Regions from separate parts of the Micromonospora sp. CPCC 205539 genome, predicted to be linked through region 2. Evidence: riboswitches for the same ligand, from Rfam matches in the RefSeq annotation. Region 2 holds a riboswitch; each other region holds the start of a gene.
The links. Region 2 has a riboswitch for cyclic di-AMP ahead of V6V47_RS05350 (C40 family peptidase). Riboswitches for the same ligand answer to the same signal wherever they lie in the genome.

Region 1 (3,199 bases), on a different contig from region 2:
GCAGAGCGGCGCCCAGTGCCCCGGCGTGCCGCAGGTTCGGGGTGAGGAGGAACAGCACCAGTCCGACCATCACCGTGGTGATCACCAGCTTCGCCAGCACCCAGCGGTAGCGCAGCAGCCCCCACGGAGTGAGCAGCGAACTGGCCACACCGATCAGCCAGACCAGCACGCTCAGCGGCGCGAACAGCACCGTCCCGATCAGCGCGGCGACCGGATAGACGACGGCCGGGTCGGCGCCCCGCTGCGCCGCGATGCCCAGCGTGAGCAGCACCAGGTCGGCGCCGAGCCAGCCCAGCGACGTGATCAGGTGCAGGGTGAGCAGGGCCTTGCGGGCGGTGGATGGGATCCGAGGCATACCGCGAGCCTGCCCGCCGGGGCCGGTCGAGTCGTCCGACCGCTGGCGACAATCGGGGTACGCCCGCTGACGTACCCGGCCGGTGTCCCCGACACGCGGGGGCACCGGCCGGACGGGGTCAGTACACCGACAGGTGCACGTGGTTGGTGTGGGCGCTGGACGGGTCGCTGCCCGCCCCGCTGTACGACTTCCACCCGCTGCTGGGCAGCCAGATCTGCCGGTACCAGATCACGTAGAGCACGGCGAGCCGGTCGGCGTTGCGGATGAAGTAGGCGGCCAGGTTGTTGCCGTACGTCTTGTCGCCACCGGTGGCGTTGCCGCCGAAGCCGGACTTCTGCGCGGCGAAGTCGCACGCCCGGCCCTTCGGGTGCTCACCTGAGCCGCCGTTGCGGTGGCAGGAGACGTACCGGGTGAAGCCTGCGGCCTTGGCCTGGTTGAGCGCGTGCAGGGTGCGGGGGGTGATACAGCCGGTGGCCGGAGTGGGGTCGTTGACGCTGCACGACTCCGATGGCCACGAGCCGTCGGAGTTGCGCGGCGCGGCCGTGGCGTTGGCGGCCGAGGTGCCCCGGTTGGAGCTGGTGTCGGCGGTGACCTGCGGCTTGGTGGTGGCCACCGTCAGGGCCCGTTCGGCCTGCTCCTTGCGCTTGGCCATCACCGTGACCTGCTTGCGCTGCTCGCGGATCTCGCCGTCCAGGGCGACCCGGGTGCGGTCGGCCGTGTCCTTGGTGTCGAGCAGGTCGCGCAGCACCCGGTCCTCGTTGGCGGCGACCGATTCCAGCGCGGCGGCCCGGTCCATGAAGCCTTCCGGGGTGTTGCTGTTGAGCAGCGCGGAGATCGTGCCGAGCCGGCCCGTACGGTAGGCGACTCCGGCGATTTCGCCGACCTTGCGACCGCGTTCGGTCAGCTCGGTCTCGGTGGTCTTGAGCTGGACGGCGAGCTGCTGCTGCCGCTGGATGGAGTTGTCCAGGGCTCGCTTCGCGTCCAGGTAGCCCTTGCTGGCCGCCTCGAGCTGGGCTCGCAGCGCCGGGGTGCCGCCCTCGACGTCGTCGTCGGGTGCCGCGGCGACCCGCAGGCTGGTCGGGGGAGCGGCCGAGGCGGTGCCGGCCGGGAGCGCGACGCCGAGGGCGAACATCGCGACGATCAGGGCCGCCAATCGAGCGGCAGGTGGTCGTGCTGGTGCCACTGCGCATGTCCTTCCGTCAGCCGCCGACCGGGTTAGCTGACGGGTTCGGGACGGAAGATCCCTACCGCTGACGCGGATGCACCCCAGGAACATGGTTCCCCGGTTCGCCCGCTAGGGCGATTAGGCGGCGACCACCACCGGCGCCGGGAGGGCGCCGCCGGGTGGAGGCCGGAACCGAGCCTACCGGTGCCGATGGGGCCCGTGCAGCCAATGTGACGGACGGTGTTGACGTGATGACCAAAAGGGGGCCGAGTAGGGCTACCACTCGATCGAGCCGCACGCCCCGGGGGCGGCACCGGGCTCGATCTGCAACGTCGCGTGCTCGATCCGGAAATCGTCGTGCAGGGCGGTGCGGGCCGCGGTGAGCACCGCGCCGACTTCCGCGCCGGGTGCCATGGTCAGGTGTGCGGAGGCCACCTCCATGCCGGAGGTGAGCGTCCAGACGTGCAGGTCGTGCACCTCGACCACGCCGGGCACCGCGGCCAGCCGGTCGTGCACGGCGGTCACCTGGAGGTGTTCCGGGGCGGCCTGCACCAGGATGCGGACCGCGGCCCGGCCCAGCCGCCAGGTGCGCGGCAGGATGAAGACGCCGATGGCGACCGCGACCAGCGGGTCGGCCCACCACCAGTCGGTGACCTCGATGAGCAGCGCCGCGCCGATCACGCCGAGCGAGCCGAGCAGGTCGCCGAGCACCTCCAGGTAGGCGCCCCGGAGGTTGATGCTCTCCCGGGCCCCCGCGCGGAGCAGGGCGAAGGCGACCAGGTTGGCGAGCAGGCCCAGTACGGCCACCGCGAGCATCGGGCCGGCCAGCACCTCGGGCGGGTCGCCGAACCGGCTGATCGCCTCGACCACCACGTAGACCGCCACGCCGGAGAGCAGGACGGCGTTGGCGAGCGCGGCGAGCACCTCGAGCCGGTAGAGCCCGAAGGTGCGTTGCGGGTCGCCGGTGGCCCGCCGGGTGGCGGTGATGGCGGCGAGCGCCATGGCGATGCCGAGGACGTCGGTGAACATGTGCCCGGCGTCGGAGAGCAGGGCCAGTGAGCCGGTGTGGAAGGCGGCCACCGCCTCGACCACCATCAGGGCGGCGAGCAGGCCGAATGCTGCCCAGAGCCGACCCCGGTGCTGGTGCGCGGCGTTGGCGACCGACCCGTGGTGGTGGTCATGACCTGCGCCCACGAGACCACCCTCCGCTGTCGGCTGGGACCCGGTCAAATATATGTTCACATCGCAATGTATGCAACTGTCCGGCCGGCGGGTGCCGCACAGGCTCACTGCCCAGGGTCAGCCCGTCGGGTCGATGGTGGTGAGCCGCTGGGTGGCCCGGGAGAGCGCGACATAGAGGGTGCGCACCCCGGCGCCGGGGTCCGCCCGGATCTCGCTCGGGGCGACCAGCACCACGCCGTCGTACTCCATGCCCTTGGCCTCGAGGCTGGTCACCACCTGCAGCCGCGGCGCGCCGAGCGCGCCGAGCCAACCGGCGACCTCGTCGCGGCGGGGGACCGGCGTGATCACCCCGACCGTGCCCTCCACCTCGGCCAGCAGACTGGCCGCGGCCTCGGTGATCGCGGCCTCCAGGCCCCTGGCAGGCACCACCAGCTCGACCGGGTCGACGCCGGTGGAGCGTACGGCGCTCGGCAGCGACAGGTCCGGGTAGAGCCGGC
Region 2 (3,199 bases):
CAACAACCATCTCTACACCCACATCGACCCGGCGATGCAGCAGGACGACCTGACCTCGGCGGTCGAGGTGCCCGACGGCGAGCCGTTCGTGCTGCACCCGGGGGAGTTCGTGCTCGCCTCGACGCTGGAGGTGATCTCGCTCGGTGACCAGCTCGCCGGCCGCCTGGAGGGCAAGTCGAGCCTGGGTCGGCTCGGCCTGCTCACCCACTCCACCGCCGGCTTCATCGACCCGGGCTTCTCCGGGCACGTGACGCTGGAGCTCTCCAACGTGGCGAACCTGCCGATCACCCTCTGGCCGGGTATGAAGATCGGGCAGCTCTGCATCTTCCGGCTCTCCTCGCCGGCCGAGCACCCGTACGGCTCGGTGGTCTACGGGTCGCGCTACCAGGGGCAGCGCGGGCCGACGCCGAGCCGCGCCTGGCAACACTGGCGCACCTGGCCGACCCGCTGATCCCGACGAACTGACGACGAGGGCCCGCCGCGACGAATCGCGACGGGCCCTCTGCTTGTCGTGGATCAGCCTGGACGGCCGTAGCTGTGGATCGGGCCGTCGTCGACCCTCTTCATCTTGACCGGTTGACCGGCCTGCGAGGCGTGCACCACCCAGCCGTCGCCGACGTACATGCCGACGTGGTGGATGTCGCTGTAGTAGAAGACCAGGTCACCGGGCCGAAGGTCGCCCTTGCTGACGTTCTTGGTCACCCGGCTCTGCTGGGCGGCGTTGTGCGGCAGGGACACGCCGGCCTTCTTCCAGGCGGCCAGCATGAGCCCCGAGCAGTCGTACGAGTTGGGGCCTTCGGCGCCCCACACGTAGGGCTTGCCGATCTGCGCGCACGCGAACTTGACCGCCACTCCGGCGGCGCCGCCGGGGTAGCTGGCCGGGCACGGCGCGGGGCGCAGCGGGCCGCCGCCGCCATTGCCGTAGACCTTGAGCCGCAGCTTCTGCAGCCGGTCGATCTCCTCGTTGATCTGCTTTTTCTTCGCCGCGAGCTGGGCCTCGGTCCGGGTCAGCTGGACCACCATCTCGTCCAGCGGGGCCTTCTGCTGGGCGAGCTGGTCGCGCAGGTCGGCGACCTCGCGTACGTCCTGCTGCTGATTGTGGGCGAACCGGTCGAGCATCTCGAGCTGCCCGACCACCTCGCTGGGCGAGCGGCTGCCGAGCACGGCGTTGACGGTGGAGACGTTCTCACCCTTGTAGGCGCGGACGGCCAGGGCGCTGACCTTGTCCATCGCAGCGTCGACCTGGCGCTCCAGCGGGGCGATCCGGGCGGCCAGGGCGTCGGCCTGCTTGCGCTTGACGGCCAGGTCGGTCCGGGTGGCGTTGTGCCGTTCGATGATCGGCTCGAGCTTGTTCCAGTCGGCGTCGATCTGGCGCTCGATCTCGGCGACGGACGGGTCTGCGTGGGCCGCCGTGGCGCTGCCGGTCAGAACGACGGCGACGCCGACCAGTGCGGCGAGGGCGGTGGTGAATCGGGACCAGCGTGGGCGCGGCACAGTCGTCGTCGGGCCGGCTGATGCCGACCACTCGGACGACGGCTGCGGGGCATGGTGGGCCACCGGGTTCCGTACTCCTTCTTCCTGACCGCCTACCGGGTTAGCTGACGGGTTCGGGCGGGAAGTGGGCGCCCTACCGCAGTGGATGCGGATTCACCCCGAGGGACCTGGGTCCCCGGTTCGCTCGAAAGCGACTCGGCGGTGTCGGTCCGTTACCGCCCGGGGTGGGCGGACCTGCTACCGGGCCGACAAATGACCAGAGTAGAGACGCCCGTTACCGCTTCGCAACCCGTGCCGCCGTGACACTCCGTACCGATTGCGCGGGGTCACCGTCCGTACGCGAAGGTTTTCTTCTCAAGACTTCGATAAATGGAAAGGTATTGACGCGGACTCCCGGACGGCGCGATGGTGACCTCACCTGCACTCGCCGAATATAGGGGGTTCGATGCAAGGTCCAGACCTGACGGCCGGCCGGCGCGCACTGCTCGCCGCCGCCGTGGTCGCCGCCGCGACCGCGGTACCGCTCTCCGCCGGCCCGGCCGCCGCCGCACCCACCGCCGACCGTCAGCAGCAGTACGTCGCGGCGGCAGCGGAGTACGGCGTGCCGACGGACGTGCTGCTCGGCGTCTCCTACCTGGAGTCGCGCTGGGACAGCAACGACGGCACACCGAGCACCGGTGCCGGCTACGGCCCGATGCACCTGACCGACGCCCGGCACGTGACCGCCCTGCCCGGGACCGGACACCACGACGCCGGCACCGAAGACCCGCGGGGCGACGACTCCCGCTCGGCGGTGGCGCTCGCACCCCGGCCGGCCGAGGATCCCGCACCGCCTGCCGCCGCGTTGCAGACCGTGGACGCGGCCGCCGCCCTGACCGGCGCCGCCCCCGAGTCGCTACGCACCGACGCCGACGTCAACATCCGGGGCGGGGCGGCGCTGCTGGCCTCGTACCAGAGGGAGTTGGGCGCACCGGTCGGCGCCGGCACCGACCCAGCCACCTGGTACGGCGCGGTGGCCCGCTACGCCGGCGCGGACAGCGCCGACGCCGCGGCGGCCTTCGCCGACGAGGTCTTCACCACCATCGGGGCCGGCGAGTCGCGGGTGACCGACGACGGTCAGCGGATCACGCTGCCGCCCCGGGCCGTCCAGCCGGAGCGTTCCTGGCTGGATCGGCTGGGGCTGCGCCGGCTCGCCCGACCGGACGGGCTGGAATGCCCCACCACCATCTCCTGCGAGTGGATCCCGGCGCCCTACGCGGCGTTCGGCGACGGGGACTACGGCAACCACGACCTCTCCGACCGGCCCTCCCGGCAGAAGATCGAGTACATCGTCATCCACGACACCGAGGGCAGCTACGCGACGACCTTGAAACTCGTCCAGGACCCCACCTACGTGAGCTGGCACTACACGCTGCGCTCGGTGGACGGGCACATTGCCCAGCACGTGAAGACGAAGGACGTCGCCTGGCACGCCGGCAACTGGTTCGTCAACTCCAAAGCGGTCGGGCTGGAGCACGAGGGCTTCGCCGCGCAGGGCACCTGGTACACGGAGGCGATGTACCGGACCTCGGCGAAGCTGGTGCGACACCTGGCGCTGCGGTTGGGCGTCCCGCTGGACCGTCAGCACATCATCGGTCACGACAACGTGCCCGGCACCATCGCCGCGAACGTCCGCGGGATGCACTGGGACACCGGCCCGTACTGG
Region 3 (3,199 bases), on a different contig from region 2:
CGTAACGAGACGAGGTGCGGGATGAGTCTTCCCGGTACGCCCGACGGTCAGCCAGGTCCGCAGCGCACCACCGACTCCGTGTCGGTGCCGGCCAATCCGGCCCGCGCGTACGCCGAGCTGGCCGCCGGCAACCAGCGCTTCGTCAGCGGCGCCCCGCACCACCCCAACCAGGACGCCGGGCACCGGGCAGCGGTGGCCGACGGACAGCACCCGTTCGCGGTGATCGTCGGCTGCTCCGACTCCCGACTGGCTGCCGAGATCATCTTCGACCGCGGTCTGGGTGACCTGTTCGTGGTCCGCACGGCCGGGCACACCGCCGGCCCCGAGGTGCTGGGCAGCGTCGAGTACGCGGTGACCGTGCTCGGCACCCCGCTGGTGGTGGTGCTCGGCCACGATTCGTGCGGCGCCGTGCAGGCTGCCCGGGAGTCCGACGCCACCGGCACCATGCCCCCCGGGCATCTCCGTGCGGTGGTCGACGCCGTACTGCCCAGCCTGCGGCGGGCCGCCGCCGAGGGGGTGGACGACATCGACGGCATCGTCGACGTCCACATCGCGCAGACCGTCGAGACGCTGCTCGGTCAGTCGCCCGTGCTGGCCGCCGAGGTGGCGCAGGGGCGCTGTGCCGTGGTGGGGGTGTCGTACCGGCTCGCCGCTGGCGTGGTGCGCCCGGTGACCGCCGTACCGGCCGGTGCCGCTCCGCTCGACGTACTGACCGGTTCCACCGACCCGGCCGCGCACGCCGCCGCCTGACGCGGCGAGGGCCGCCCCGCGCGAAGCGGGACGGCCCTCGACGGAGCGTGCGGGTCAGAGCAGCGACATGTGTACGTGGTCGGTGTGGTTCGACGGTCCGCTGTACGACTTCCAGCCGGTCGCCGGGAACCAGATCTGTCGGTTCCAGATCACGTAGTAGATGCCGAGTCGATCGGCGTTGCGGATGAGGAACGCGGCGACGTTGTTGCCGTACATCCGGGTGTCGTCGTTGTGCCACGGGGCGAAGCCGCTCTTCTGCAGCGACCAGTCGCAGGCGCGGCCCTTCGGGTGCTCCCACGGCCCGCCGGAGCGGTAGCAGCCGACGAACCGGTTGAAGCCGGCCCGTTTGACCTCCTTGTACGCGTGCAGCGTGCGGGGAGTGACGCAGCCGGAGGTGGTCGGGTCCTTCTCGCTGCACGACTCGGACTTCCAGTCCCCGTCGGCGGTGCGGCCCGGGCCGATCTTGGCGACCGGCGAGGTGGCCGACACCAGACCGCCGGTGAAGCCCTTGCCGCCGACCAGCGAGAGCGCCTTGTCCGCTTCGTACTTCTGCTTGGCCATCACGGCGGCCTGCTTCTGCTGCTCGCGGACCTCCGTGTCGAGGGCCAGCTTGGCCTGCTCGGCGCGCTGCTTGACGGTGTTGACCTCGGAGAGCTTCTTCTCGTTGACCATGTTCATCTCGTCGAGCACCGCGGCGCGCTGGACGAACGAGTCAGGGGCGTCGCTCTCCAGCAGCATCGCGAGGGCGCCGATCCGGCCCGTCCGGTACGACTGGGCGGCGATCTGCCCGACCTGTGGGGCCAACGCGGCCAGGTCGGCGTTGGCGCGCGCCACCTCCTGGCCCAGCTCCACCTGCCTGCGCTTGGACTTGTCGAGCTTGGACTTGGCCGCCGAGTATTCGCGGTTGGTCTTCTCGATGACGTCGGTGAGCAGTTGGGGCTCGCCGTCCTCCTCGTGCCCGGACGGCGTCGGAGTCGCCGGGGCGGCGTGCGCCGGGAGGGGGCCGACGAGCACGGTCAATGCGGCGATCACGGCCACCACGGGTGTCGACCAGCGGCGTAGGGGTGCCGTCACAGTGTTCCCTTCCGTCGACCGCCGACCGGGTTAGCTGACGGGTTCGGGGCGGAAGTGGCCCCTACCGCTGACGCGGATTCACCCCACGTGCCTGGGTCCCCGGCTCGCCGTGCGGCGATTGGGCGGTGGCACCGCAGGCGCCGCTTCGCGCCTTCGGCGGTGACCGGCAGTGAGGTTACCCGAGAGTCCTTCGCCTGAGCTACGTCCAGATGCCGACTAAAAGCGTCATTTCGCCATGGCGCTGCGTGACCAGTGACGCGGTTCTCAGGGCGAATGCCCCACCTCGTCACACTGAGGAGTGTCACCATGCCGTCTCCGTGCTCCTGTCCGGGTCTGGCCACGCGTCGATGGCGGTGGCGGGGGGTGTGGACCGGGCCGGGTCGGACCGACCCGCGCGCGGTGAACTCAGTGCGGCCAGTGCCTCCGCCCGGGACGGCCCGGCGGGGGCCTCGACCGTCGGCGTGTCGCCGGGCCGGCCGGCAGCGGCCACCACCGCGGCCAGCCCGGTGGTCAGCGGGACGGCAGCGATCAGGCCGAGCGTGGCCACGATGCTGCGGACGATCTCCTGCGCGAGGAACTCGCTGGTCAGGATCTGCGCGACCGGCCGCGAATCGGCGGTGAGCAGGAGCAGTAGCGGCAGCGAGGCGCCGGCGTACGCCAGCACGATGGTGTTGACCGTGGAGGCGATGTGCGCCCGGCCGACCCGGGTGGCTGCCCGGTAGAGCTGGAGCCGGGTCAGCCCGGGGTTGGCGTTCGCCAGCTCGGTGACGGTGGCCGCCTGGGTGACTGTCACGTCGTCGAGCACACCGAGCGAGCCGATGATGATCCCGGCGAGAAGTAGGCCGTGCAGGTCGACGTTGGCCTGGAACATCGACAGCGTGGTGGCGTCCTCGCTGCCGAAGCCGGTGAGGTGGGTGGCCGCGGTGGCGACGGTGCCGAGGACGCCCGTCAGCACGAGGCTGCCCAGGGTGCCGAGCACCGCGACCGAGGTCTGCGCGGTGACGCCGTGCGTCAGGTACAGCACCACGAACATGATCAGGGCGGCCCCGACCACCGCCACCAGCAGGGGCGACCGACCGGCGGCGATACCCGGCAGCACGAAGGTGAGCAGGATGGCGAAGCTGGCGGCCAGACCGCCCAGCGCGGCCAGGCCCCGCCAGCGGCCGAACGCGACGATCGCGGCCGCGAAGACCACCGCCAGCCACACCAGCGGCGTACCGCGCTGATGCTCGGCGATGTGCCAGGTGCTGGCGGTGGGATCGGTCGGATCGGTCAGCTCGACCAGGATGACGTCGTCGCCGGCTTCGATTCGCGGGGCGCCGGGGCCGTCCGGCACCGGCGTGTCGACCTGCTGGCCGGCCGCCGGCCCGTCGTC

Region 1: another riboswitch for cyclic di-AMP. It lies ahead of V6V47_RS30045 (coiled-coil domain-containing protein); the one in region 2 lies ahead of V6V47_RS05350 (C40 family peptidase).
Region 3: another riboswitch for cyclic di-AMP. It lies ahead of V6V47_RS13175 (coiled-coil domain-containing protein); the one in region 2 lies ahead of V6V47_RS05350 (C40 family peptidase).

The regions. Positions count from the first base shown of each region.
Region 1 is NZ_JBAKHW010000057.1:863-4,061, forward strand. Features, by position in the region: gene V6V47_RS30040 (hypothetical protein) at 1-355, opposite strand, end outside; gene V6V47_RS30045 (coiled-coil domain-containing protein) at 474-1,538, opposite strand; cyclic di-AMP (ydaO/yuaA leader) riboswitch at 1,544-1,675, opposite strand; gene V6V47_RS30050 (cation diffusion facilitator family transporter) at 1,797-2,714, opposite strand; gene V6V47_RS30055 (HelD family protein) at 2,820-3,199, opposite strand, start outside.
Region 2 is NZ_JBAKHW010000004.1:211,091-214,289, forward strand. Features, by position in the region: gene dcd (dCTP deaminase) at 1-451, shown strand, start outside; gene V6V47_RS05350 (C40 family peptidase) at 517-1,557, opposite strand; cyclic di-AMP (ydaO/yuaA leader) riboswitch at 1,570-1,705, opposite strand; gene V6V47_RS05355 (N-acetylmuramoyl-L-alanine amidase) at 1,940-3,199, shown strand, end outside.
Region 3 is NZ_JBAKHW010000012.1:109,165-112,363, reverse strand. Features, by position in the region: gene V6V47_RS13180 (carbonic anhydrase) at 22-750, shown strand; gene V6V47_RS13175 (coiled-coil domain-containing protein) at 805-1,824, opposite strand; cyclic di-AMP (ydaO/yuaA leader) riboswitch at 1,829-1,959, opposite strand; gene V6V47_RS13170 (YibE/F family protein) at 2,126-3,199, opposite strand, start outside.